DNA from 4 places in the Paenibacillus sp. NMA1017 genome. Region 3 is predicted to be linked to each of the others. Evidence: riboswitches for the same ligand, from Rfam matches in the RefSeq annotation. Region 3 holds a riboswitch; each other region holds the start of a gene.
What was found. Region 3 has a riboswitch for cyclic di-AMP ahead of AC5ELV_RS24220 (resuscitation-promoting factor). Riboswitches for the same ligand answer to the same signal wherever they lie in the genome.

Region 1: another riboswitch for cyclic di-AMP. It lies ahead of AC5ELV_RS04655 (hypothetical protein); the one in region 3 lies ahead of AC5ELV_RS24220 (resuscitation-promoting factor).
Region 2: another riboswitch for cyclic di-AMP. It lies ahead of AC5ELV_RS25285 (C40 family peptidase); the one in region 3 lies ahead of AC5ELV_RS24220 (resuscitation-promoting factor).
Region 4: another riboswitch for cyclic di-AMP. It lies ahead of AC5ELV_RS21365 (3D domain-containing protein); the one in region 3 lies ahead of AC5ELV_RS24220 (resuscitation-promoting factor).

The regions. Positions count from the first base shown of each region.
Region 1 covers NZ_JBZXYR010000001.1:1,009,794-1,015,418, forward strand. Annotated here, with positions in the region: gene kdpB (potassium-transporting ATPase subunit KdpB) at 1-336, opposite strand, end outside; gene kdpA (potassium-transporting ATPase subunit KdpA) at 374-2,050, opposite strand; gene AC5ELV_RS04650 (potassium-transporting ATPase subunit F) at 2,200-2,277, opposite strand; gene AC5ELV_RS04655 (hypothetical protein) at 2,460-2,855, opposite strand; cyclic di-AMP (ydaO/yuaA leader) riboswitch at 2,971-3,143, opposite strand; partial or broken gene AC5ELV_RS04660 (glutathione peroxidase) at 3,610-3,840, shown strand; gene AC5ELV_RS04665 (helix-turn-helix domain-containing protein) at 4,266-4,466, shown strand; gene AC5ELV_RS04670 (alpha-L-rhamnosidase-related protein) at 4,596-5,625, opposite strand, start outside.
Region 2 covers NZ_JBZXYR010000019.1:13,248-18,872, reverse strand. Annotated here, with positions in the region: gene AC5ELV_RS25295 (M1 family metallopeptidase) at 1-107, shown strand, start outside; gene AC5ELV_RS25290 (hypothetical protein) at 119-946, shown strand; cyclic di-AMP (ydaO/yuaA leader) riboswitch at 1,223-1,360, shown strand; gene AC5ELV_RS25285 (C40 family peptidase) at 1,366-1,866, shown strand; gene AC5ELV_RS25280 (GNAT family N-acetyltransferase) at 2,170-2,676, shown strand; gene AC5ELV_RS25275 (4a-hydroxytetrahydrobiopterin dehydratase) at 2,755-3,054, opposite strand; gene AC5ELV_RS25270 (hypothetical protein) at 3,172-3,465, opposite strand; gene motA (flagellar motor stator protein MotA) at 3,653-4,447, shown strand; gene motB (flagellar motor protein MotB) at 4,440-5,267, shown strand; gene rluF (23S rRNA pseudouridine(2604) synthase RluF) at 5,403-5,625, opposite strand, start outside.
Region 3 covers NZ_JBZXYR010000015.1:79,516-85,140, reverse strand. Annotated here, with positions in the region: gene AC5ELV_RS24230 (HD domain-containing protein) at 1-693, shown strand, start outside; gene AC5ELV_RS24225 (TatD family hydrolase) at 736-1,506, shown strand; cyclic di-AMP (ydaO/yuaA leader) riboswitch at 1,708-1,988, shown strand; gene AC5ELV_RS24220 (resuscitation-promoting factor) at 2,260-3,408, shown strand; gene rnmV (ribonuclease M5) at 3,555-4,100, shown strand; gene rsmA (16S rRNA (adenine(1518)-N(6)/adenine(1519)-N(6))-dimethyltransferase RsmA) at 4,108-4,992, shown strand; gene yabG (sporulation peptidase YabG) at 5,048-5,625, shown strand, end outside.
Region 4 covers NZ_JBZXYR010000011.1:19,766-25,390, reverse strand. Annotated here, with positions in the region: gene AC5ELV_RS21380 (PspA/IM30 family protein) at 1-590, opposite strand, end outside; gene AC5ELV_RS21375 (NADH:flavin oxidoreductase/NADH oxidase) at 678-1,700, opposite strand; gene AC5ELV_RS21370 (polysaccharide deacetylase family protein) at 2,006-2,812, shown strand; gene AC5ELV_RS21365 (3D domain-containing protein) at 3,010-3,678, opposite strand; cyclic di-AMP (ydaO/yuaA leader) riboswitch at 3,685-3,853, opposite strand; gene AC5ELV_RS21360 (amino acid ABC transporter ATP-binding protein) at 4,089-4,811, opposite strand; gene AC5ELV_RS21355 (ABC transporter substrate-binding protein/permease) at 4,798-5,625, opposite strand, start outside.

The sequences.
Region 1 (5,625 bases), on a different contig from region 3:
ATTTCCGATGAGCTTGTTAGCTTGTGTATCCTGCTTGGATTTTTTTAAAGAGGCAGCTTGTGCCTTACCCCGCCCCTCCGCGAGCGCTTCGGCAAAGTTAGCAAAAAGCAACGTAAACAATAGAATAACAAACACGGCCAGGTTAAAGCCTATTTCCTTGTCAGTTCCAAAATAACCGGGAAACAGTAACATTAGCAGCACGACCAATGTACCGATCTCCACGACGAACATGACAGGATTTTTCATCATGATCATCGGATTTAATTTTATAAAGCTATCCTTGATCGCATGCTTCAAGATGCTTCTGTCCAGCATGTGTTTGCGTTGTTCCTTCATGATCAAACACCCCGTTCATCCATTCTCATTTTCTTCTTCACATGGTCAAAAATTCAGCAACAGGTCCCAATACGATGACAGGTAAAAAGGTCAACGCACCAATCAGCAGCACGACCCCGATCAGAATGGCTCCAAATAGCTTATTGTCCGTGCGCAGTGTCCCCGTCGTCACTGGAGTCGGTGCTTTGGCATTCAACGAAGCCGCCACAGCCAACAATGCAATCATAGATACATATCGTCCAAAGAACATAACCATCCCCGTTGTCACGTTCCAGAATACGTTGTTATCCGCAAGACCTTCAAATCCCGAACCGTTATTTGCGGCAGATGACGCATATTCATAGAGCACCTGAGTTAACCCGTGATAGCCAGGGTTAGTGACCGCATCGTATCCCCAATGACTCATAAACGCAAGCGCAGTTGGGGCGAGAATGAGAAACGGATGTACCAAAATGGCAATCGCGATCAGCTTCATTTCCTTGCCTTCAATTTTCCTTCCCATAAATTCTGGAGTTCTCCCGACCATCAGTCCGCATATAAACACACCCAGAATCGCATACATCAGCATATTCATCAGTCCGACACCCTTGCCGCCAAAAATGACGTTTAGCATCATTTCTCCCAAAGCAGCCATGCCACCCAGCGGAGTTAGTGTATCATGCATATTATTGACTGAACCTGTCGTTGCCGCTGTTGTGACCGCAGTGAATAAAGCCGATTGTCCAATGCCGAAACGAACCTCTTTCCCTTCCATGCTTCCCTGAGAAGCATCCACACCCAGTGTCTGGATTAACGGATTACCTGTCTTCTCAGACACATACGTAATGGATAGAAAAATAAGAAACAATACCATCATGGAGCTAAAAATAATCCAGCCCTGCTTACGATTACGAGCAAACAATCCAAAGGTATACGGCAACGAAGCCGGCATTACCCACATTGCCAAAATTTCCAGCACATTCGTCCAAGGACTTGGATTTTCAAAAGGATGCGCAGAGTTAGCTCCCGCATAACCGCCCCCGTTCGTCCCCAAATGCTTGATGGACTCCAGAGAAGCAATGGGTCCCATAGAAATCTGCTGCTGTGTTCCGCTCAGCGTCGTAATATCCGCCGTAGGCTGTAGTGTCTGCGGTACCTTCAATCCAACCAGCACCAGCGTAAGCACAAAGGCCAGCGGCAGAAAAATCCTTATGATGGCTTTAATAAAATCCTGAAAGAAATTGCCCATCCCTTCACCGCGCCGCGTCAATCCTCTCATAAAAGCCGCAGCAACCGCAAAACCGGAAGCAGCCGAAGTGAACATCATCATCGTGACGAACGCCATCTGTGTCAGATACGTAAGCCCGCTTTCTCCGCTATAATGTTGGAGATTCGTATTCGTCATAAAGCTGATTACTGTATTAAAAGCTAGTGATGCTTCCATATTACTGTTTCCAACCGGATTACCGGGAAGCATTCCCTGTAAACGCAACAGCAAGTAGCTGATCGCCACAAGAACGACATTCGTTGCAATGAAACTCATAACATACGTAGTCCAACGCATGCTCTCCAGCTTCTTCAATCCTACTACCTTATAAATCAGCTTTTCTGTTCCGCCAAAAATCCGATCCGTCCGATTGGGTTCATTCGAGAATACGTGATACATATAGGTGCCCACTGGCTTTACCAAGAGCAGCAATATGACGATCACAATTCCAATTTGAAGCAGCTCCATCCTCTATTCCTCCTCCAAAATGCTCCTACGTTTGGAACAACAGACCTGCTTCAGAGCACCAAACATGTGCACACGTTTGCGAAAACCTGCTACTTATGATGCTTACCATTCAGATCTGTTGTTCCACCCGCTCTATCCCCTATAGCTAACTAGAACTTTTCAGGGTTCAGGAGTGCGTAGATTAAATACATAAATACAATAGCCGTAAGCCCAAGTATAACGATCATCCTCTTCGTCCTCCTTTAGAGGTCTGCGCATCACACCAGCGTACAAACAGCAGTATCACTCCATAACTCACAGCCATGACGAGCAGCATGTATATATCCATCATGTTTATACCCTCCGTTCGGTCCTTAGATCGCCATTCTTATTTCATCATAAAATCATAAAACAACTATGTTATAAGTGCTTATCCGTTCAGCAGAAAACCCACCTCTCCGTTCAATGTGTAGATCACATGGTCCGCTCCCAATCCCCGATAAATTCCTTGTGGATTACAGCCGTGCGTAATAACATAGATCGATTCCGATGTTAGTGGCCGACATATTTGCAGGAAACGGCAAGTCAGATTCAAGCTGTTCTCGAACAAATACACACTACCAATTTCTTTTTTTGGAAAATTCCATTTTCCCGCTTGCATGGTATTGATGCGGACAATGTGCTCCACACCCATTTTTTTGAGTTGTCGTTCCTCCTGGGCGCTATTCGTGAGAACTGCAAACGCCAATTTTTTGAAAATAAGCAATTTCACAAAACTTCTGCCCGCTTCATTCGGTGCAGTGACAATAATTAACCGACCTTCCATCAGTAGCTCCTCTCCCGGTATAAAAAGACAACAAAAAGAAGCCGAAGGAAAAAGGCTTTCCTCCGGCTTCTTACATATCCATGATAAAATAAACCATGGCTGCACACGGCGGTTTGTTGCCTCTCCCTGTACGCTTACGAGGTTAGCTGTCGGATTCGGACGTGAGAGTCGCCCTATTTCTGGCACTTGACCGGAAAATTCACCCCATGAGACACACGGCTTCCGAAGCCGTACAGTCTCGATTGGTTCCCCCGCTTTTGCAACTGCAAAATTCAGCGCTATAGACATTTCGTTGTTGCTTCATTCAAGTTAATTTGAAATTACGTCTTGAATCATACACCCGCGCATGGAAGACTGTAAAGCATAACTGCGGGGTTATAAATCGGCCTTTAGAGCATAGAAGATTAATAATAACGCTTACAATACAATTATGCTTCTCACAGCTCCTTCAATCTCTGTTTTTCATCCCTTTTTGAAAATGACAAGCATGTCAATATTGGCGTAAGGTAAGGCGTTATTGGCCTTTTTTTGTAAAAAGAGAAGAAAATACGCTATATGTACCAGCTAAACACCGATTGAACCTGCTTTTATAAGAAGAAACACCTTAATTCGCTCCATTTGCGTTGCGATTTACTGTTTTGAACAAAATTCGATTTTACAGCGGCTGAAGGCTTAATACAGCTTTTCCAGACTTGCAACCCTTCTTTAAATTGCCTACAATTTAATTGCAGAATATCGAATTAGAAGGGATACCATAATCGTTTATGAATACGGCGCCAAAACCCTGCAAGGAAAAGAACTCCCTTTGGGATTCCCCAGCAACCAATTCGCCAAACAAGAGCCGGGTTCCAGTGAGGAAATTTCGGAGTTTTGCCAGATCAACTACGGGGTTACCTTTCCGATGTTCGTCAAGACAGATGTCAATGGTGATCAGGCACACCCTTTATTTCGCTACCTTCCCCACACCGCTCCAGGCGTATTAGGTGTCCAGAGAAAATAAAGTATTAGACTGGTCCCAGCTATAAGAACAGCGGTAGTCTTGGACGAGAAAATAAAGTCCTAGACTGCCGCTGCAATATTGAGCTAACGTTCTCCGTTAGTTGAATCCCAATCCTCTATGAAATATATTAATGATAGCGTGTTTGAAAGGACGAATCAAATGGCTAAAGAATTGTTTACGATTGGACACCTTGCTGAAAAATGAAGAAGAACATATTGAGTGGCTGCGTTTCATTAGCTGTTTGCGGGAAACGGGTTTGTCCATTTCGAAGTTGAAGAATTTTGTAGCACTCACTTACTGCCAAGCGACTTATATTTCATGTTTAATCCTACCAAACTAGCAGCAGTCAATCTGTTAGTGAGAGGCCGTTACTTTAATGTCATCCAATTTCGAAGGCTTAGGCTGCTTCAGTGCAAGGAAGGCACTTTGGGAGAGAAAATAAAAAAAACAGACATTATCATGGTCTGACCAAGCGAGAATTAAGTGCACGAATGGGAGTTGATGAAAAGACAATTCATAACTGGGAGCTTAACAAGACCAGCCCTAAAACTCAAAATCTAGATATGATCCACAAGTTTATAGAAATCTTTGCGAACTATGACATACAGTAAAATTGATGCTATAGCTTGTAAAAATATCTTTTTTTTTGATTCTTTATCTCGATTTCTGTTTTTAACAAACCAAGCTCCTGAATCTCCCCTAGGGAAAAATTCAAGAGCTTGTTCAATAGGTGCCGATGATCAAACGATCCGTACTCCCGGCGGTGCATCCACGCTTAAATCGATGTTTCCGTCATCGCCTTTGGCCCACTGGACCTTGATGGCTCCTTTCGGAGTGATGACCTCGCCCTTCGCCCAGTCCAAATAACCGGGAACCGGGTTGACGCGAACACTTGCATATCCCGGCTCCGCCGGTCTTACGCCCAAGATGACAGACGGAAGCTCATACAGGACGACCGCCCCCCATGCATGACAGTCACTGCGTTCGCTGACATCATCTTCCACGAGCGTCGTGAGCTTGTTCTTCAGCATATTTCTCCATAAGCCCCATAATTCATCGGTTCGTTCATAGAGTCCCACCTTCTCCAGCGCCCGGAACAGATAATATGCCATTGCCACGGAACACTTGGCCATGTGCTCATCGGCCAAAGCGATTTCCATCAGCCTGCGGGCTTCAGGGCCTGTAACCACATCCGTCAATACGGCGAATACTTGCGCGTGCTGGCTGTATTCCTCAAATCCCGGGCCGTCCTGAATCAGGCCGTCCTTGCCTGCACAGTGAGCGAGCACGGCACGTTTGATGCCTTCAGCTTTCTTCAGGAAACTTGCCGCCAAATCAGGCCGATTTGAATAACCGGCCAAATCCGCCGCCGCTTGCAGCCCCATCCGGTATAACAGCGAGTCGAAGGTGACGGGACCGTAACGAATCGCGTTCGGAACCCCTCTGTCCCAGGTCCTCACCCAATCGACGAAGGACCAATAGGGATCCCCCATGCCTCCCTCCGAAGTTTTCATCGTCAACCCGGTTTCATCCAGGCGATCATCGAAGAACCTGAGCACTCTCTCCACGGAAGGCAGCAGCTTCTCGACCAGCTTCCGGTCACCGAAATACATCATATGATCGTGAATCATTAAAATGTAGTAAATGGAGAACCCGGGGATCACGTTGGGGCCGGTAGAAGGATAGCAGCTGTTCGTCAAGCCGTCATAACGCTGGGATCGGAAAAAATCGTCGATGCACTTTGTCGCCAGCCGATCATCCGCGGCGATG
Region 2 (5,625 bases), on a different contig from region 3:
ATATTAACAATAGCCTAAAAGCCGAATTGGACGAAAAGCAACAAACCCGTTGGAGTGTAAGTGTAACCAAGCTGTTGGAGACACTGCTTGGAAGTCTGTCATGGTGAGGTGTCTATAGATGCGGACTGTTATAAAAGAGGGCTGGGCGCTGGTGCGCATACGATTCTATATCGTTATCATTTTATTTCTGTATCGACTACTATGGGGGGTGTTTCTCTATCGGCTGGTGCAGTCTGCCGTTATCCCGCTATTGCTTCGTTATCCTGATCAGGGTCAAAACGAGCTGGGACAGACCTTGTTTTGGATGGAGAGCCAGATTGCTCTGATGGACAGCCGGGAAGTACATGTGTATTTGTGGATACTGCTAGGGGCGACTGTACTACGCATACTGATCACTCCCTTCATTAGAGCCGGAATATATCAAAGCCTGCATACCGATGCGACTGAACCGCAAAGCCTGTCCTTTTTCAAGGGTATGAAACGCCATGGCATGTCGTCGCTGTTGTATTACATCATCGAGTTGGGACTGCTGTTGCTTCCCGCCTTTTGGATAGTACCGAGACTCTACCCTATTGTAGCAGGTACGCTTCAATCTCCCTCTTACCTGCTGCATTTGTTGCCCTATGCCATGGGATGGATGGCATACGGATGGTTCATTCGGCAGTGCATCCTGTATATGCAACTGGGTACTGTCGGTGGTCACGCCATACTATCGTCCCTGCTCGCCTTCTTTCGCCAGCTCCTCCCAGCTGTCGGTATATCTCTTTTGCTCGGTGCTTGTGTGCTGCTGGTCTTCGGTCTATTTGGCACCGTGGCGATGATTTGGACTGGTATGCTGGCGCTCATTCTCCAGCAATCGTATCATTTTGTTACTAGTCTGGTCAGGCTGTGGCATATCAGTTCGCAGTACAGACTATGGCATACCGATATCTCCAATAGAAGCTAATCCCTGCCTTTATGTTTTTTACTTCATTTCCGTCTGTCGAAAAACCTTGATTCATACCCGCGCAAACGACACATAACTGAATACTGTTAACAAGATCTGTTCCTGGGACATTAGGAGCAGATTTTTTTTGTAACTTTTTGCAATGAAACATTTGCCAAAGCCAGCCGTCTTTGTTACAATAATCGCAGTGAACTGATAGTAACAACTTTGTAATCTTTATTGTAACCTTTATCTCAAAAATATCGTTATTGTGAATACTGCTCTCCAAGGTGCACATCTTAAGTTAAGCCTAATTCCTGGCACCTAGGAAGCGGGGGAACCAGTTTGGGTGAATTGATCTCGCAACAGAGTGGTCATAGGGGAACCTTCTACCGAATCCTTAAGCTAACCTCGCAGGCATTGGAAGGGGTATATTTTTTTTGAAGAAGAAGCTAACGATCGCAGCTATGGGTCTTGCCATTGCCTTTACATCTTTTACATTCGGTGGCGGCAGTGCATATGCAGACTCTAAGATGGACCAGGTCATTCAAGATGCCAAAGGAACGAGCTACAGAAGCGGAGGCACTACACTCGAGGGATTCGATTGCTCCGGCTTCACAATGTATGTATTCAACAAACTGGGAATTAAACTTCCGCATCAATCCGGATCACAATTCAAAATGGGATCTTCTGTATCCCGCGATGAAATGAGACCTGGGGACCTGGTGTTCTTCAACACCACAGGAAGAGGCATTTCCCATGTAGGTATCTTCGTAGGTGAAGGGAAATTTGCCCACTCCTCGACTTCACGTGGTGTAGTAGTTAGCTCACTGAACGAAAATTATTACGCTAACCGCTATGTCGGTGCAAAAAGAATTATGAGCACAGACGCTTACCATTCTGTAGCTTCAGAAATTCCTGATGACGATAACGTAGAATAACTAACGCACAGCAAGCTAACCCTAGCCGCAATTTGATTCTGGCCGGAATCGAATTGCGGTTTTTTATGTCCACACCATCAGCAATTATTATCATAACTGACGAACTGAAGCCACAAAAGGTTTCAGTTTTAGCGAACATCGTCGGTTTTACCGTCACCGCTGGGGGAGCATATGAGCAGTAATTCCTTCTTATTGAATGTATAACCGACTTGGGTTTGAAATAAACACGCTTGCCATTCCCCTGCAACTTGTCTACAATCTGTTGTTAATGATTGAAGTACCTGTAAAAGGAGGATGGAACACATGCCTGCCTCAATATCCAACTATCGGATCGTACCGATGGACGAGCATCAAGCGGCTGCAATCTGTGAGTGGCGCTATGATCCACCTTATAATATATACGGTTGGCTCCCCTGGGAACAAATGAAGGCGCTTGAAGTCGAATTTGGAAGTCCCGCGCTTCGCCAAGAGCAATATGTTGCCGTACTGGATGAAGAGAACAAGCTGACGGGATTTGCTCAATATTTTCCTATGATTGGTGTGACACGGCTAGGTCTTGGAATGCATCCTGAAAGATGCGGACATGGCAAAGGCGCTGATTTTGTCCGTGCCATTGCAGAGGAAGCCCAACGACGCAATCCGAAGAATGAAATTGATCTAGAGGTGCTCACTTGGAATGGGCGCGCTATCCGGGCTTACAAGGCGGCTGGATTTGAGCTTACAGATACCTATGAACGCCAGACTCCCGATGGCAAAAAACCATTTTATTGTATGGTATATCGTCCCGAGCACCCAACCCAGGTTCTATGATAAAAGCGCCTTCGGCATACAACCGCGATGTTGTATAGCGAAGGCGCTTTTATCATCATACGACAGATCATTACAAGCTCAATGACTGCTGCGCATTTTTTCAAAAGCTTCATTATATTGTTGGGCTTCCTTAATATCCACGGCCATAATACCGCCGTCGTCCCAAGAGGTCAAACGTAGAGTCACGGTCTTGTAATCAATCGTAATAAATGGATGATGATTGAATGCTTCAGATATAGCGGCAACTTCATCCACGAATGCAATCCCTTTCATAAAACTGGAAAAATTATATTTCCGAACGATCCAACGTCCTTCCTCCAGTTCCCAGCCCTCCAGTTTCTCCAGATGTGCTTCAATCTCTTCTTGTGTAAAAGGCATGTTACGAACTCCTCCCCGTTTATACGGAAGCCTTTCGACCGCTTAAATACGGCCAAAACTACGATATATTGGTGTACATATTACCACGGCCCCGTTGATAAATCCATAAGACGGACCTCAAATCAAAGGGACTGACGTCAGCTCCTCGTCCCCAATGAGTACATAGATACGATGCTGCTCCGGCTCATAGATCACAACGCCACTGCCTACAGTGATTGTGGGCTCTGTACCCAGTGCATAAAATAAGTCTTCTGCCAAAGCTTCATTGACTTCCTGACGTCCCGCTGGGTCCAGCCTGTCCCAATCTTCTGCTTCCATCTCAAAAAATTCATAGCTATCTGGGATGCGTCCCACAGCCTCTGTCAAATCGTTCAAAATTTGTTCATACTCACGCCCATGCTTTACTCCCATGCCATTTCCTCCAATGGTTCCGCCATTCAATACATAATCACCTTATTATACCGGAAATTCGCACTTAACAAAAAAGAGAGTTTTGTCGATAAATACTATAATCCGTCTTGTAATGACGCGCTTGGGGCAAGGACGACCCCGGCGGCATGAAAGGATTCAAAATCTATTCTCATGGATGAGGTGTATCATGCAAATTTCAACCATTATCGGACTTGTGCTCGGGATTTTGTCACTGGTCGTCGGGATGATCTTAAAAGGCGCTCCGGTCGTCAATCTGGTCAATAATCCCGCTGCTTACATGATTATTTTCGTCGGAACGGCAGCGAGTATATTTATGGCCTTCCCGATGGCAGAAATCAAACGGATTCCGAAGCTGTTCAAGGTTATTTTCACCGAACAAAAACTGTTAGACCGCAAAGAGCTCATCGGTACGTTTACCGAGTGGGCATCTATTACCCGTCGTGAAGGTCTGCTCGCCTTGGAATCCAAGGTAGAGGAAATCGACGATCCCTTTATGCGTGGCGGCATGCGAATGATTATTGACGGCAATGATCAGGAATTCGTACGGGACGTTCTGATGGAGGATATCAATGCTACCGAGGATCGACATCGCTCTGGCGCGCTGATCTTCTCCCAAGCCGGTATGTACGCTCCAACGCTCGGGGTACTCGGTGCGGTTGTAGGTCTGATCGCCGCTCTAGCCGACCTTAGTGACATGGAAAAGCTCTCTCATGCCATTGCAGCAGCCTTCATTGCGACGTTGCTCGGTATTTTTACAGGTTATGTCCTGTGGCATCCGATGTCCAACAAGCTGAAACGGTTGTCCAAAAAAGAAGTGGAGCTTAAATTAATGATGGTCGAAGGTCTGCTTTCCATTCAATCGGGGATATCGACGATTGCCATCAGTCAGAAACTGACGATCTTCCTGACTCCGACCGAACGGGCTACGATGACCCAGAAGGATGGCGATTCCAGTGAGTAAAAAGAGACATGAACCGCATGAAGAGCATGCTGACGAAAGCTGGCTGTTGCCATATTCCGACTTAATGACCCTTCTGTTGGCTCTTTTCATTGTCTTATTCGGTATGAGCTCGCTCGACGCCAAAAAATTTGAAACTATGGCTCAATCCCTGAGTGCAGCTTTTAGTGGCGGCACTGGCGTGCTGGATCACTCGGCCGCAAATCCGTCGTCACAATCCATGGATATGGGCAAAAATAAAGAACAAGTGTCACAACCCTTAAAATCGAAAGCTACTTCTACCTCTGAACTGCAGAAACAGCTTGCCCAGCGGGAAGAAGAAGATTTAAAAAAGCTTAAAAAACAAATGGATCAATACATTCAAAATAACGGCCTGTCACCTCTGCTGAATACCAAGCTGAACCAATCACAGCTGATGATCACCATTAGTGATAATGCCCTGTTTTCATCCGGGCAAGCCGAAGTAAAACCGGGAGCGAGAAAGTTGGCCAAGTCCATCTCTAGTATGCTCCAGCAGTTCCCTGGCTATGATGTTATCGTATCGGGTCACACGGATAATGTACCGATCTCCAACAGCCAGTTCCCGTCCAACTTTGATTTGAGCGCCAAGCGCTCTCTGAATTTCTTGCGCATCTTGTTGCTCAATCCAGATCTCGATCCAACCAAGTTTGTATCCATCGGTTATGGCGAGTATCGTCCATTGGCAAGCAATCAAGATGGTCAAGGACGCGCCAAAAACCGTCGTGTTGAAATATCTGTTCTCCGCAAATATCAGAACGGGACACAAGTCATCAGTCCTACCTCAAGCTCGAATGAAGGTTGATTATGCATATGTTATATGAACAAAGGCACCGCCGCATTTTTATGCAGCTGGTGCCTTTTTGTTTAGCGCTTCCTATAATCTGGCTTGTCAGATACGAGGATCATACGCTGTAGGCTATACGAAGCCCCTCTGGCATTAGCTAAGCGTATAATCGAGCATCTGGCCAAGCTCCTGCTTCTCAGCCTCTGTCAGATCACGCCAGGCACCTTTCTGAAGGGACCCCAACCGAATATTCATGATTCGCAGCCGTTGCAGTTTTTTAACTTCATAACCGAAGGCTGCACACATACGCCGGATTTGGCGATTTTTCCCTTCAGTCAGGATAATACGGAATACATACTCAGATACACGCGTCACC
Region 3 (5,625 bases):
CTGCTGCGTCCTCATAATGGGAGAATTGTTGTGAAGGAATCAGGTATGCATGCAGTAGAAGATTATTTAATGTCACGCTATCAGATGTATTGGCAAATTTATTTTCATCCTGTAACACGCAGCTCGGAAATCCTTTTACGTAAAATTTTCAAGCGAGCAAAGGAATTGTTTAAAAACGGATATGAGTTTGGTTTTCTGTTGGACCCGCTGCCGGATCTGTTGAAAGGAGAGCTTACAGTAGAGCAGTATCTGATGCTAGACGAGTCATTGATCCAGACCGTATTTAGCCAGTGGAAACGAGAAAAAGACAAGATTTTAAGCGATTTGAGCAGCCGGTTTATGGACCGTAGATTGTATAAATATGTAGAGATTGAAAATATGGATACAGATACCATTGACAGTATTCGGGAAGCTTTGAAAGAGGCTGGTTTGCACCCTGAATATGATTTTGAAATTGATTTCCCGACAGATCTTCCTTATGATGTGTTTCGGCAGGGTGGCTCGACGGACAACCAGATTTTACTGCTTGGACGTCAGGGCGAGGTGAGAGAAATATCCGAAGTTTCGGAAATTGTGCGCTCAATAAGTGGTATTCACCGAGGAAAATATCATATGTATTTTCCCCAGAATAAATTGAACGCGGTAAAAGACAGGCTTCCTGCCGAAATAAGGAATTATTTTGTCAAAGAATAGACAACTATATAGAAATGTAAGTAAAAAAAGGAGATGAAAACCTTGGATTTATTCGACACTCATACTCACTTGGATGCGCCACAATTTGACGAAGATCGTGAAGAAGTTATAGCACGTGCTGTCGAATCAGGAGTAACGCGGATGATCAATATCGGATTTAATCGTGAGACCATTCCATCCACTATGAAATTGGCCGAAACGTATGATTTTATTTATGCGGCAGTTGGATGGCATCCGCAGGATGCGATTACAATGCAGGAGGGCGATTTAGAATGGATTGCATCGTTATGCAGTCATAAGAAGGTTGTAGCCATCGGAGAGATCGGTCTGGATTATTATTGGGATACATCACCGAAGGATGTGCAGCATCGGGTGTTTCGAAGTCAAATTGGTCTGGCTCGTGAGCTCAAAATGCCCATTGTTATTCATAACCGGGATGCCCATGAAGATATTATTAGGATTTTGCGCGAGGAAAAAGCGAGTGAGATTGGCGGAGTCATGCACTCCTTTTCGGGTAGCTGGGAGACCGCTAAAATGGTGCTGGATATGGGATTTCACCTTTCCTTCGGTGGTCCAATAACGTTCAAAAATGCCAAGCAGCCAAAAGAGGTGCTCGCACAGGTGCCGCTGGATCGTCTACTCATTGAAACGGACGCGCCCTACCTGACGCCGCATCCGTTCCGTGGGAAGCGAAATGAGTCTTCACATGTGAGACTGGTAGCAGAGGCTGCAGCCCAAATCAAGGGAATTACAGTGGAGGAATTAGTGTCAATAACGACCCAAAATGCCTTGGAACGATTTGACATTCAATGAAAAAGTGAAGAAATCAATCAAAATAAAGAGATAGACGAAGCTAATCATGAATTTGTTGCAGGAAACTCGAGAATATTACAATATTTTAACCGAATATTTTAAAAAATGTACTTGAAACCTGCTTTACAACATGCATAGAAACAGGATATCATCTTTTCAGTGAATTGTTGTTTGAATGTAAACATCAACAAGTCATTTCATGAACCAGTCTCGCTGAGTCCCTTTTACAGGGAACGGGGGAACCGATATGGCTTACAGTACGTCCGGCGTATGCAAGAAGAGAATGTCTCTTCCGCTAGCCGGCTCGACCGAAATTCTTTTCCCGGATGGGATTGAACAGGTGGAGGGGCCGTATTTCGATTTCTTTCTGGGTCTTCGGGGTGAATGTGAAGGCGACCGCCATGAGCGGTTGACCCAAGCTAGGGCGACTCTCTACGTCCGAACCCGACAGCTAACCCCGTAAGCGTAACAAGAGAGAAGCCATCTCGTGCATGAGTTTTCCCGCATATTCACACATGCCGGAAGCCACGAAAGAGCTCTCTAGTCTCTTTCTCTGGCTTTTTTTGTTGTGAATAAAAGAAAATCTGTCATCATACTGTGGTTAAACAGGGGAGGACAGCATGCCGCGAAGACGGGTACATGGTGCAGGACAGTCGCAGTTTGGGCTTGTCTTGTAGAAAATCTGTTATAGTCACGTCAAATCTCAACTATGTCTTACTCCAGACGGCGGGCTATGTAAGGAGGACGGAGGAAATGGGCATTTTCCAAAAAGAGGAGACCCATGAGTCACGCTCATCCAGCATGTCTTACGTATTGCGTTGGAAGCAAGAGAATGTGCGCCAGGCTGCCTTGGTTGCTATTTTTCTAATCGCGCTAACGATTATGATTTCAATTCTGATGTACACGCAATCAAAAAAACAAGTCTTTTTTGTCATCGATGGCAAGGCATCTGCGGTAGAAACCCGGGAATCCAATCTTCAAGATTTGCTGAGCGAGCATTCCATTTCACTTCAGCCGCATGATACAGTTTCCATGCCGCTAAATGGAGCAGTACAGGATGGGGATCGCGTAGTGATTAAACGTGCCAATCAAGTTAAAGTATCTTCAGGCAATGAGACGAAAAAGCTGTACACAACAGAAAATACAGTAGAAGGTGCCATTCGTACCTCGGGCTATAAATTATCGTCAACGGATAAAGTTTATCCTGCGCTAGATGCTTCTGTTTCGTCTAACATGGACATAAAAATCGTCCGTGTGAAGAAACAGCAGGTCGAACAGAAAAAACAGGTGCCTTATCAGATCATCAAAACGGCCGATCCGAGTCTTTATAAAGGCGATAATCGGATCATTCAAAGCGGCAAATCGGGTGTGGTAGTCCAGCACGTTCAAAAGGTATATCATGATGGAAAGTTGGTATCCAAACAGCTGGTTAACAAGGAAGTTGCACAGAACCGTGTGGATAAGGTCATTGCGGTAGGAACGAAGAAAAAACCGGTCGTTCTGGCTGCTTCCGTCGGTCCCAATGATGCGGTTAAGGCAACAACGGTTAGTTCGAGCAGTGCTGTACGCAAAGCAGGCGTCAATTTCAAATATAGCAAAGTTTTACAAAATGTCTCCATGACGGCGTATTCCTCACAGGAGCCAGGTATCGGTACACGTACTGCATCCGGCACGCGCGTCACGGAAGGACGCACCATCGCTGTCGATCCGAGTATAATTCCAATCGGCTGGTGGGTGTATATCGAAGGGGTGGGCTTCCGCCGTGCGGAGGATACCGGTGGTGCCATTAAAGGCCACAAAATCGATGTGTATTATGAGAGTTTGAGCCGAGCCAACCAATTTGGTCGTAAGCACGGTAAAACCGTATATGTTATCGGACCGGTAAAGCCTGAAATCAACTAAAACAGGTTGTGTATGTTGAGGGCAATGCGATAGTATTAACAACATAGTTATACCATGCTAAGAAGAGGATATCCTCTTCTTATTTTGTTTTCAAAAACAGGGAAAGATAAATATAGCTTGCTGTGTAGCAGTGGAGGGAAACGCAAATGATCAAGGAAGTGATCGTGGTAGAGGGTCGGGATGATACGGTGGCCATTCGCCGCGCTGTTGAAGCGGATACGATAGAAACTGGCGGCTCAGCCATTAATAAAATGACGCTGCGTAAAATTGCATTGGCGCAGGAGCGGCGAGGGGTCATCATTTTAACCGATCCCGATCATGCAGGGGAGCGCATCCGTAAGATTATCGCTTCCAAGGTACCCGGCTGCAAGCAGGCCTTTATACCCGAGGCAGAAGCGACGCGCAAAGGAGATATTGGCGTGGAGAATGCCTCGCCGGAAGCGATCAGACACGCTCTCGCACGAGTTCATACGACAGTAGAAGGCGCCGACCCGCTGATTGAGTGGGCGGACCTGATTGATGCTGGACTCATCACCCACCCCAATGCTGCTGCACGCCGTATGGCCTTGGGGAATGTGCTGGGTATTGGTTATTGTAACGGAAAGCAGCTACATAAACGGCTCTCTGTATTTCAGATCAGTCGTGAGGAATTTGCCGGGGCGCTGGCACAAATTGAAAGTGAAGGATTGTGATATCCGTATGACAGGGATTCAAGATATAGCAACACCGCGGCGTACGAAGGAAATTATTCAACGGCACGGTTTTTCGTTCAAAAAGAGTTTGGGACAAAATTTTCTGATTGATCAAAATATTCTCAATAAGATTGTAAATGCTGCCGGTTTGGATGAGACGAAGGGCGCACTTGAAATCGGTCCTGGGATTGGCGCTTTGACCGAGAAGCTGGCCCAATCGGCCAAGGTAGTTACTGCTGTCGAGATTGACCAGCGGCTACTGCCAATTCTCGAAGAAGTGTTGGCCCCTTATGAGCATGTGAAGGTACGTCATGGAGACGTGCTAAAGCTGGATTTACGCGAGGTGTTTGCAGCCGATTTTGCAGACGTGAGTAAAGTAAGTGTCGTGGCTAATCTGCCGTATTACGTTACTACACCGATTCTGATGAGGCTGCTGGAGGAAAAGCTCCCACTGGAGAATATTGTCGTTATGATCCAAAAAGAAGTGGCTGAGCGTATGGCTGCGTCTCCTGGAACGAAGGATTACGGCAGTCTGAGCATTGCAGTGCAATACTACAGCGAACCAGAATTAGTCTGCATTGTGCCGAATACAGTATTTATTCCCCAGCCAAATGTGGAGTCCGCAGTCATACGGTTGCGTGTACGGGAAGCCCCTCCGGTGGAAGTGATGGATGAAAAGCACTTCTTTGAAGTGGTTCATGCTGCTTTTGCCCAGCGTCGTAAAACCATTTCCAATAACTTAAAAAGCCGTTTCTTCACCAAAGAGAACAGGGACACGCTGGAGCCGCTATTGCAACAAGCTGGTATTGAACCCTCCCGTCGAGGTGAAACGCTAAGTATTGAGGAATTTGCGCGTCTCAGCGCTGTGCTGCTGGAGGCAGGTATATCCTAAGCTGGAACCAAACTGTGCATTCACCCATACGATATACGAGGGGTGATACAGTGTGATGAGTTTAGGAGACTTGGTCGTTCGGAAATCGTACGGCGGAGATGTCACGTTTCGTGTTGAGGACATCCAGCGGGATAAAGCGATCATTAAGGGAATAGAATTTCGGCTGCTGGCCGATTCCCCAGTGAACGATCTGGTCAGAGTGCCTGCAGACCAGATTAGCGGTAAGACTCAGCAGGCCCACATTAAGGCTGGTGAGTCTCTTAATCTGTTGCAACGGGCACGCCAGCAGCAAGCCGCTCGTAGTCAGGCAGCTCTGGTTGGGGACTGGAGTGATCCGGTCGAGTCAACGTATTTTGAAATGCCGGGAAAGGTTCTTCATCTGGATGGAGATCCCAGCTATTTGAAAAAATGTCTCAGTTTATATGAACAGCTCCGTGTTCCTGCAGAGGGACATCACGTTCACGAATCGGCAATGGCGGACACGTTGTACCGACTGCTTCCCCGTATCCGTCCGGATATCGTAGTCATTACCGGACATGACGGTGTGCTGAAGCAACCACAGCCTTACGATTTGTACAGCTTGAAAAGTTATAAAAATTCGCAAAATTTTGTGGCGGCAATTCAGGTAGCAAG
Region 4 (5,625 bases), on a different contig from region 3:
TCATCCAACGATTTTTCCTTAGATGACATTTCGTTGCTCGCTTCGGCACGTGCTTCTGCTTGCAGCATTTTTTCTTCCATACGCTTCAATCCGGCAGTTGCCGTATCAGAGCTAAAACCGTTCATAGCTTTGTTAATTTCAGTTTGCGCTTTAGCTGCGTTATAACGGGCAACCAGTGTCTCGCGCTTGTTTTTCATTTCTGTCAGCTGTCTGCGCATTTCATCCAGCTTGCCACGCAGGTTATCGGCTGCAGCTTTGTTCTGTTCGTAACCAGCTTTGAACTCGATCATTTTTTGTTCAGCAGATTTCTTTTCTTCCAGCGCGCGACGAGCCAGATCTACATTTTGTGCTTTTGCAGCGGTATGTGCCTGTTCTTCGCGTTTCTTTACCAAAGCAGCCTGTTCTTCGTATTGCTGTTTGAACCTCTTTTCAATAGCAATTTGAGCGGCTACCGCTTTCTCTGCATCTTCCAGGTCCTCTTGCATATCACGAATGTATTGATCCGTCATTTTAATTGGATCTTCTGCCTTGTCGATAATGGCGTTAATGTTGGACATTGTAAGATCTCTTAATCGTTTGAAAATAGACATGTGAAGTTCCTCCTAGAGTTGAATGCTTAAATTTTAAGCTCTGTACACATGTTTACGCAAGCTTTGCAAAGAGGGTTTCAAAAATATCTAAAAGCCGCGCAAGTAAGGCTCTGGGATGTCGGCCTGTACTTTTAGCTCCCGCGATGCGTGCAACGCCCAATAGGGATCACGCAGCATGGCACGGCCTATTGCTACCAGATCAGCTTCTTTCTGCTGAACAACCCGACGGGCGTCCTCATAATCATCCAGTAAGCCAACAGCAATTACAGGTACGTTCAGCTTTTCACGAATGGTATGAGCCAAGTCCACCTGGTAGCCGGCACGCGCAGACGGGCCTCCGCCAGAGCCAATCGGACCCTCACCACCAGAAGAGATATGGAAAATGTCCACGCCCGCATCACGATATCGTTCCCCTACGCCTGTTATGTATTCCACATTATATCCATCCTCGACGTATTCTTTGGCAGATATCCGCATAAGCACAGGCATATCAGCAGGAAGAACCTCTTTAACAGCATGTATGACTTCAACACCGAACAGTGACAAATCCTGCCCATATTCATCTTCTCTGGTATTTGTTAAAGGCGAATGGAATTGATGGATCAGATAGCCGTGAGCGCCATGTATCTCAACCGTATCAAAACCGGCTTCCACCGCGCGGCGCGCACCTTCTTTGTATGCCTGAACCAGTTCCCTGACTTCAGCTGTCTTTAAGGCGTGCGGCTTTTTAAAGCGTTCACTAAAAGGAATTGAGGACGGACCCACAGGTTGTTCAGCATCTTCAGCCTTGCGTCCAGCGTGGCCTAGTTGAATGCCAATTTTGGCACCATACTTGTGTACTTCCTCTACAATCTTACGATATGCAGGAATATGTTCGTCACTCCAAATACCTAAATCACGATCCGTAATACGTCCATTAGGATGAACCGCTGTCATTTCCACAATAATAAGTCCAGTACCTCCTACTGCTCGGCTCACATAATGGACATGATGCCAATCCGTCGGATTTCCGTCCTCGGCCTCCACACTGTATTGGCACATCGGGGGCATGACAATCCGATTTTTTAAAGAAAGCCCCTTTAATTGATAAGGAGTAAACAAGTCGGTCACTTTTATCCATCCTTCCTTCAATACCATGTCTGTATAATTATGAATTGCATCCCCATTATACACCAGCTGTCATGGTATACCGAATTCGTTGTAAGGCTAAAACTTGGGAAAATGCTCCTGTTTTCGGCCATGTTTAAGAGAATATGTACGTTTAACTCCATCATCTTCATGGATAGTCGTTTCATCGTGGGTTTCTTTTCAGTTGTTTATGAGCCGAACTTGGTTACCAGCATATTTTTAATAGGACAAGTGCATAATAGTCGAGAGCACCACTAGGTACCACTGCACGGAAAGGGGGGATACATATGCCGTACAGGGGAGTGTTGCCATGCTTGGCACTGTTACTAGCATTTTCAAGTTTACCCGTTCACGCGGATGCGCCTCCCAACACCGGAACGCCCCATCCCAAGGAAGCAGCTGTTGCTTCTTCTGTACATCAGAGCACAGATCGAGCAACTCCTACATTAGCAATGCTGCGAAAAAAACATGCGGACATTTTTAAAATGTGCGGCCCACACACCCGCCAAATTGCCCTAACCTTTGATGATGTGCCCGATTCTAGGTATACGCCGCAGGTTTTGGACGTATTACACACTAACGGCATCAAAGCCACCTTTTTCATCGTCGGTCACCGTGCGGAAAAGCATCCGAGGATCATACGCCGTATAATCCGTGAAGGTCATGCTATAGGAAACCATTCCTATACTCATCCAGATTTTAGGAAGGCCACACCAGAACGCTTTCGCAACCAGATTACAAAAACAGAACGTATTTTACAAGCCAGCGCAGGTTTTCGCCCCAAGTTGATTCGTCCACCCTACGGCGAAATCACCGAGCCTCAAATCCAGTGGGCACGTCGTCATGGCTACATGATTGTCAATTGGAATGTAGACTCTCTCGATTGGAAGGGATTAAGTAAAACACAAATTCAGCGCAATGTGATTCCAGCTACCGGGCCGGGCTCCATTATTTTAATGCACGCAGGTGGAGGTCAAAGTTCTAACTTGCAAGGCACTGTGCAAGCTCTGCCGGGTCTAATTCACTCTCTAAAAGCTAAGGGCTACAAATTTGTGACAGTCCCCCTGCTACTCCACACATCGGAACGGAAATAACTATATGTTTATGATTCAGCTACAAGCTAAAGCAACGTAAAAAGGCTGTCTTACCAGCAGAAGTATTCTGCTCGTCAAGACAGCCTTTTTTTACGGATAGGACTGATAGGAGTCCGATCTAGCTATATGTTGTAAGATACAGGTATTAAGTTTACATAATATATATTATGTTTAATTAAACCGTATATACTACAATGCTATTTATCAATAACGTACAGCTTCACATTTTGAAAGCCAAAGTCGTTCACAAATGATTTGTTGCCAGGAATGAAGATATCAATCCGCTTTCCTGTAATGGCGCTACCCTGATCGCGAGCGACAGCTACAAAAGAATGATCCGGCAAACCAGGGTGAGAATAGCCCGTAACCAGCACTTTCGTGCCCATCGGAATGACGTTCGGGTCCACCGCAATTGTACCTAGTTTAAGCGGATTACCGTAGTAGTCCACTGCTCCCCATTTACCATTCTCATCGGCTGCGGCAGAATACGCTGAAGCCTTAACGTCAACTATTTTGCTATAGTTGAATGTTTTGCCCCACGCTTCAATCGTTGGCCCCTCATTCGCTGGTGCTTTCTCCGTAAGAAGCTGCGGCTGCGAATCCGAAGCTGCCTTCACACTTTTTTCGCCAGGCACCTTAATTTGCAGACCTGCATATATATTGTTGGAGGCAATGTTTGGGTTCGCCTTCGTTAGCTCGTCTACCGATACTCCATAACGTTGAGCAAGCAAAAAGAAGGTATCGCCCTCTTTCGCAGTGTGAAGCGAAGCAGCATCCGCTATTCCTGCCGTCTGTGCCAGCCCTGCAATAGCTGCGGCAAGCACCGCAAATTTCATCGTTTTACCAATATGTTTTAGATGTTTCAAAGATATGTACCTCCTCTGTTATGCCTACGGAGTTAGCTGTCGGATTCGGACTCAGGAGAAGCCCTATGCTTATGCAATTCACCCCTAGGCATATTCCACATCGTCTTATGACGTATCGGAATGACTGCCGTTGTTACGTCCCCCGCACTTCCCATAGTTTGGGCCCAGCATTCAGCGTGTGTCATAATCGCATGCTGTCCCGGTAAGTTTTGGCTTACTGCATAATATCACAATTTTGTAACCTTATCCGCATGAAAATGTTGGGAACCTTGAACATCATACTATACTCGTTACAATTTTGTCACCAAGAAATCGATATTTGTTACGAAAATATGGGGAAATGGTGACAAAAAGAAAAAAAGCTCTCCGTCAAACGGAGGGCTTTTTTTATAGCTCATATCAGCATTTTCTTACAACACTTTGGCAAGAAAATCACGGGTCCGATCATGGCTTGGAGTGCCAAATACCTGCTCTGGTGTACCTTGCTCTACAATTTGACCGTTATCCATAAAGATGATTCGATCGCCTACCTCGCGGGCAAAGCCCATTTCGTGCGTCACGATTACCATGGTCATGCCGCCTTCGGCGAGCTTCTTCATTACATCCAAAACCTCTCCAACCATTTCAGGGTCCAATGCAGAAGTGGGCTCATCGAACAGCATTACGTGCGGCTGCATGGCCAAAGCACGCGCAATCGCAATACGTTGCTTCTGACCACCAGATAACTGGTTCGGATAGGTATTCTTCTTATCCTCGAGCCCCACAGTACGCAAGAGTTCTAATGCAATTTTTTCCGCTTCCTTCCCTGACTGTTTTCTAACCTGCGTCGGTGCAAGCGTCAGGTTCTGCAACACTGTTTTGTGTGGGAACAGATTAAAATGCTGGAACACCATCCCCATCTTCTCCCGGGTTACATTAATATTGTGACCACGAGCTGTAATCGGCTCATCCTCAAACAAAATCTCCCCTTCTGTCGGCTGTTCCAACAGATTCATGCAACGTAAAAACGTACTCTTCCCCGAACCGCTGGGGCCGATGATAACGACAACTTCTCCTTTGGCGATATCTATATCAATGCCTTTTAAAATCTCATTCTTGCCGAACGATTTACGCAGTTGTTTAACGGTGATCACTGGCTCTCAACTTCCTTTCCCATAAACCCAGCAGCTTAGATAAGCTGAATGTCATTACAAAATAAATAGCGGCTGCGATTACGAACGGACTTAATCCTTCGTAGGTAATGTTCTTAATGACCTGGGCTTGATACATAATATCCACCATCCCAATGGTCGAAATAATGGATGATTCTTTAATGATCGTAATAAACTCATTACCTATAGCAGGCAAAATAGATTTAAATGCTTGCGGCAAAATGACATGTCGCATAGCTTTGCCGCGTCCCATACCCAACGAACGGGCAGCTTCCATCTGTCCACGGTCTACTGCCTGGATACCTGCACGGAAAATTTCAGCCAGATATGCCGAGCTATTCAAAGACAATGTGATTATACCAGACTGGAGTGGAGTAAAATTGACACCCAACGTCAAAGCAACCCCGTAGTGAATGATCATGAGCTGCACCAGCATAGGTGTGCCACGCAGGATCTCTACATAAGTGGTACCTAACCACTCAATGATACTTATACCACTCATCCGCAGCAAGGATACGATCAGACCAATGATAAATCCAAACAGTACTCCGAGTGCAGACAGCAACAATGTGTAGCCGATACCCGTAGCGTAAAAACTGCGGTATTTCCAAAAAATATCTACGATGTTATTAGAAGAAACCTGTCGATCTGCAGAGAGCGCGCTCGCTTCTGTGGAAAACTTCTCAATCGACCCGTCCGCTTTCAGGCGAGCCAACGTTTTATTTACAGAGGCAAGCAATTCTGCGTTCCCCTTGCGTATACCTACAGCTGTTTCTGCTCCGGCATCCTCAGGCAC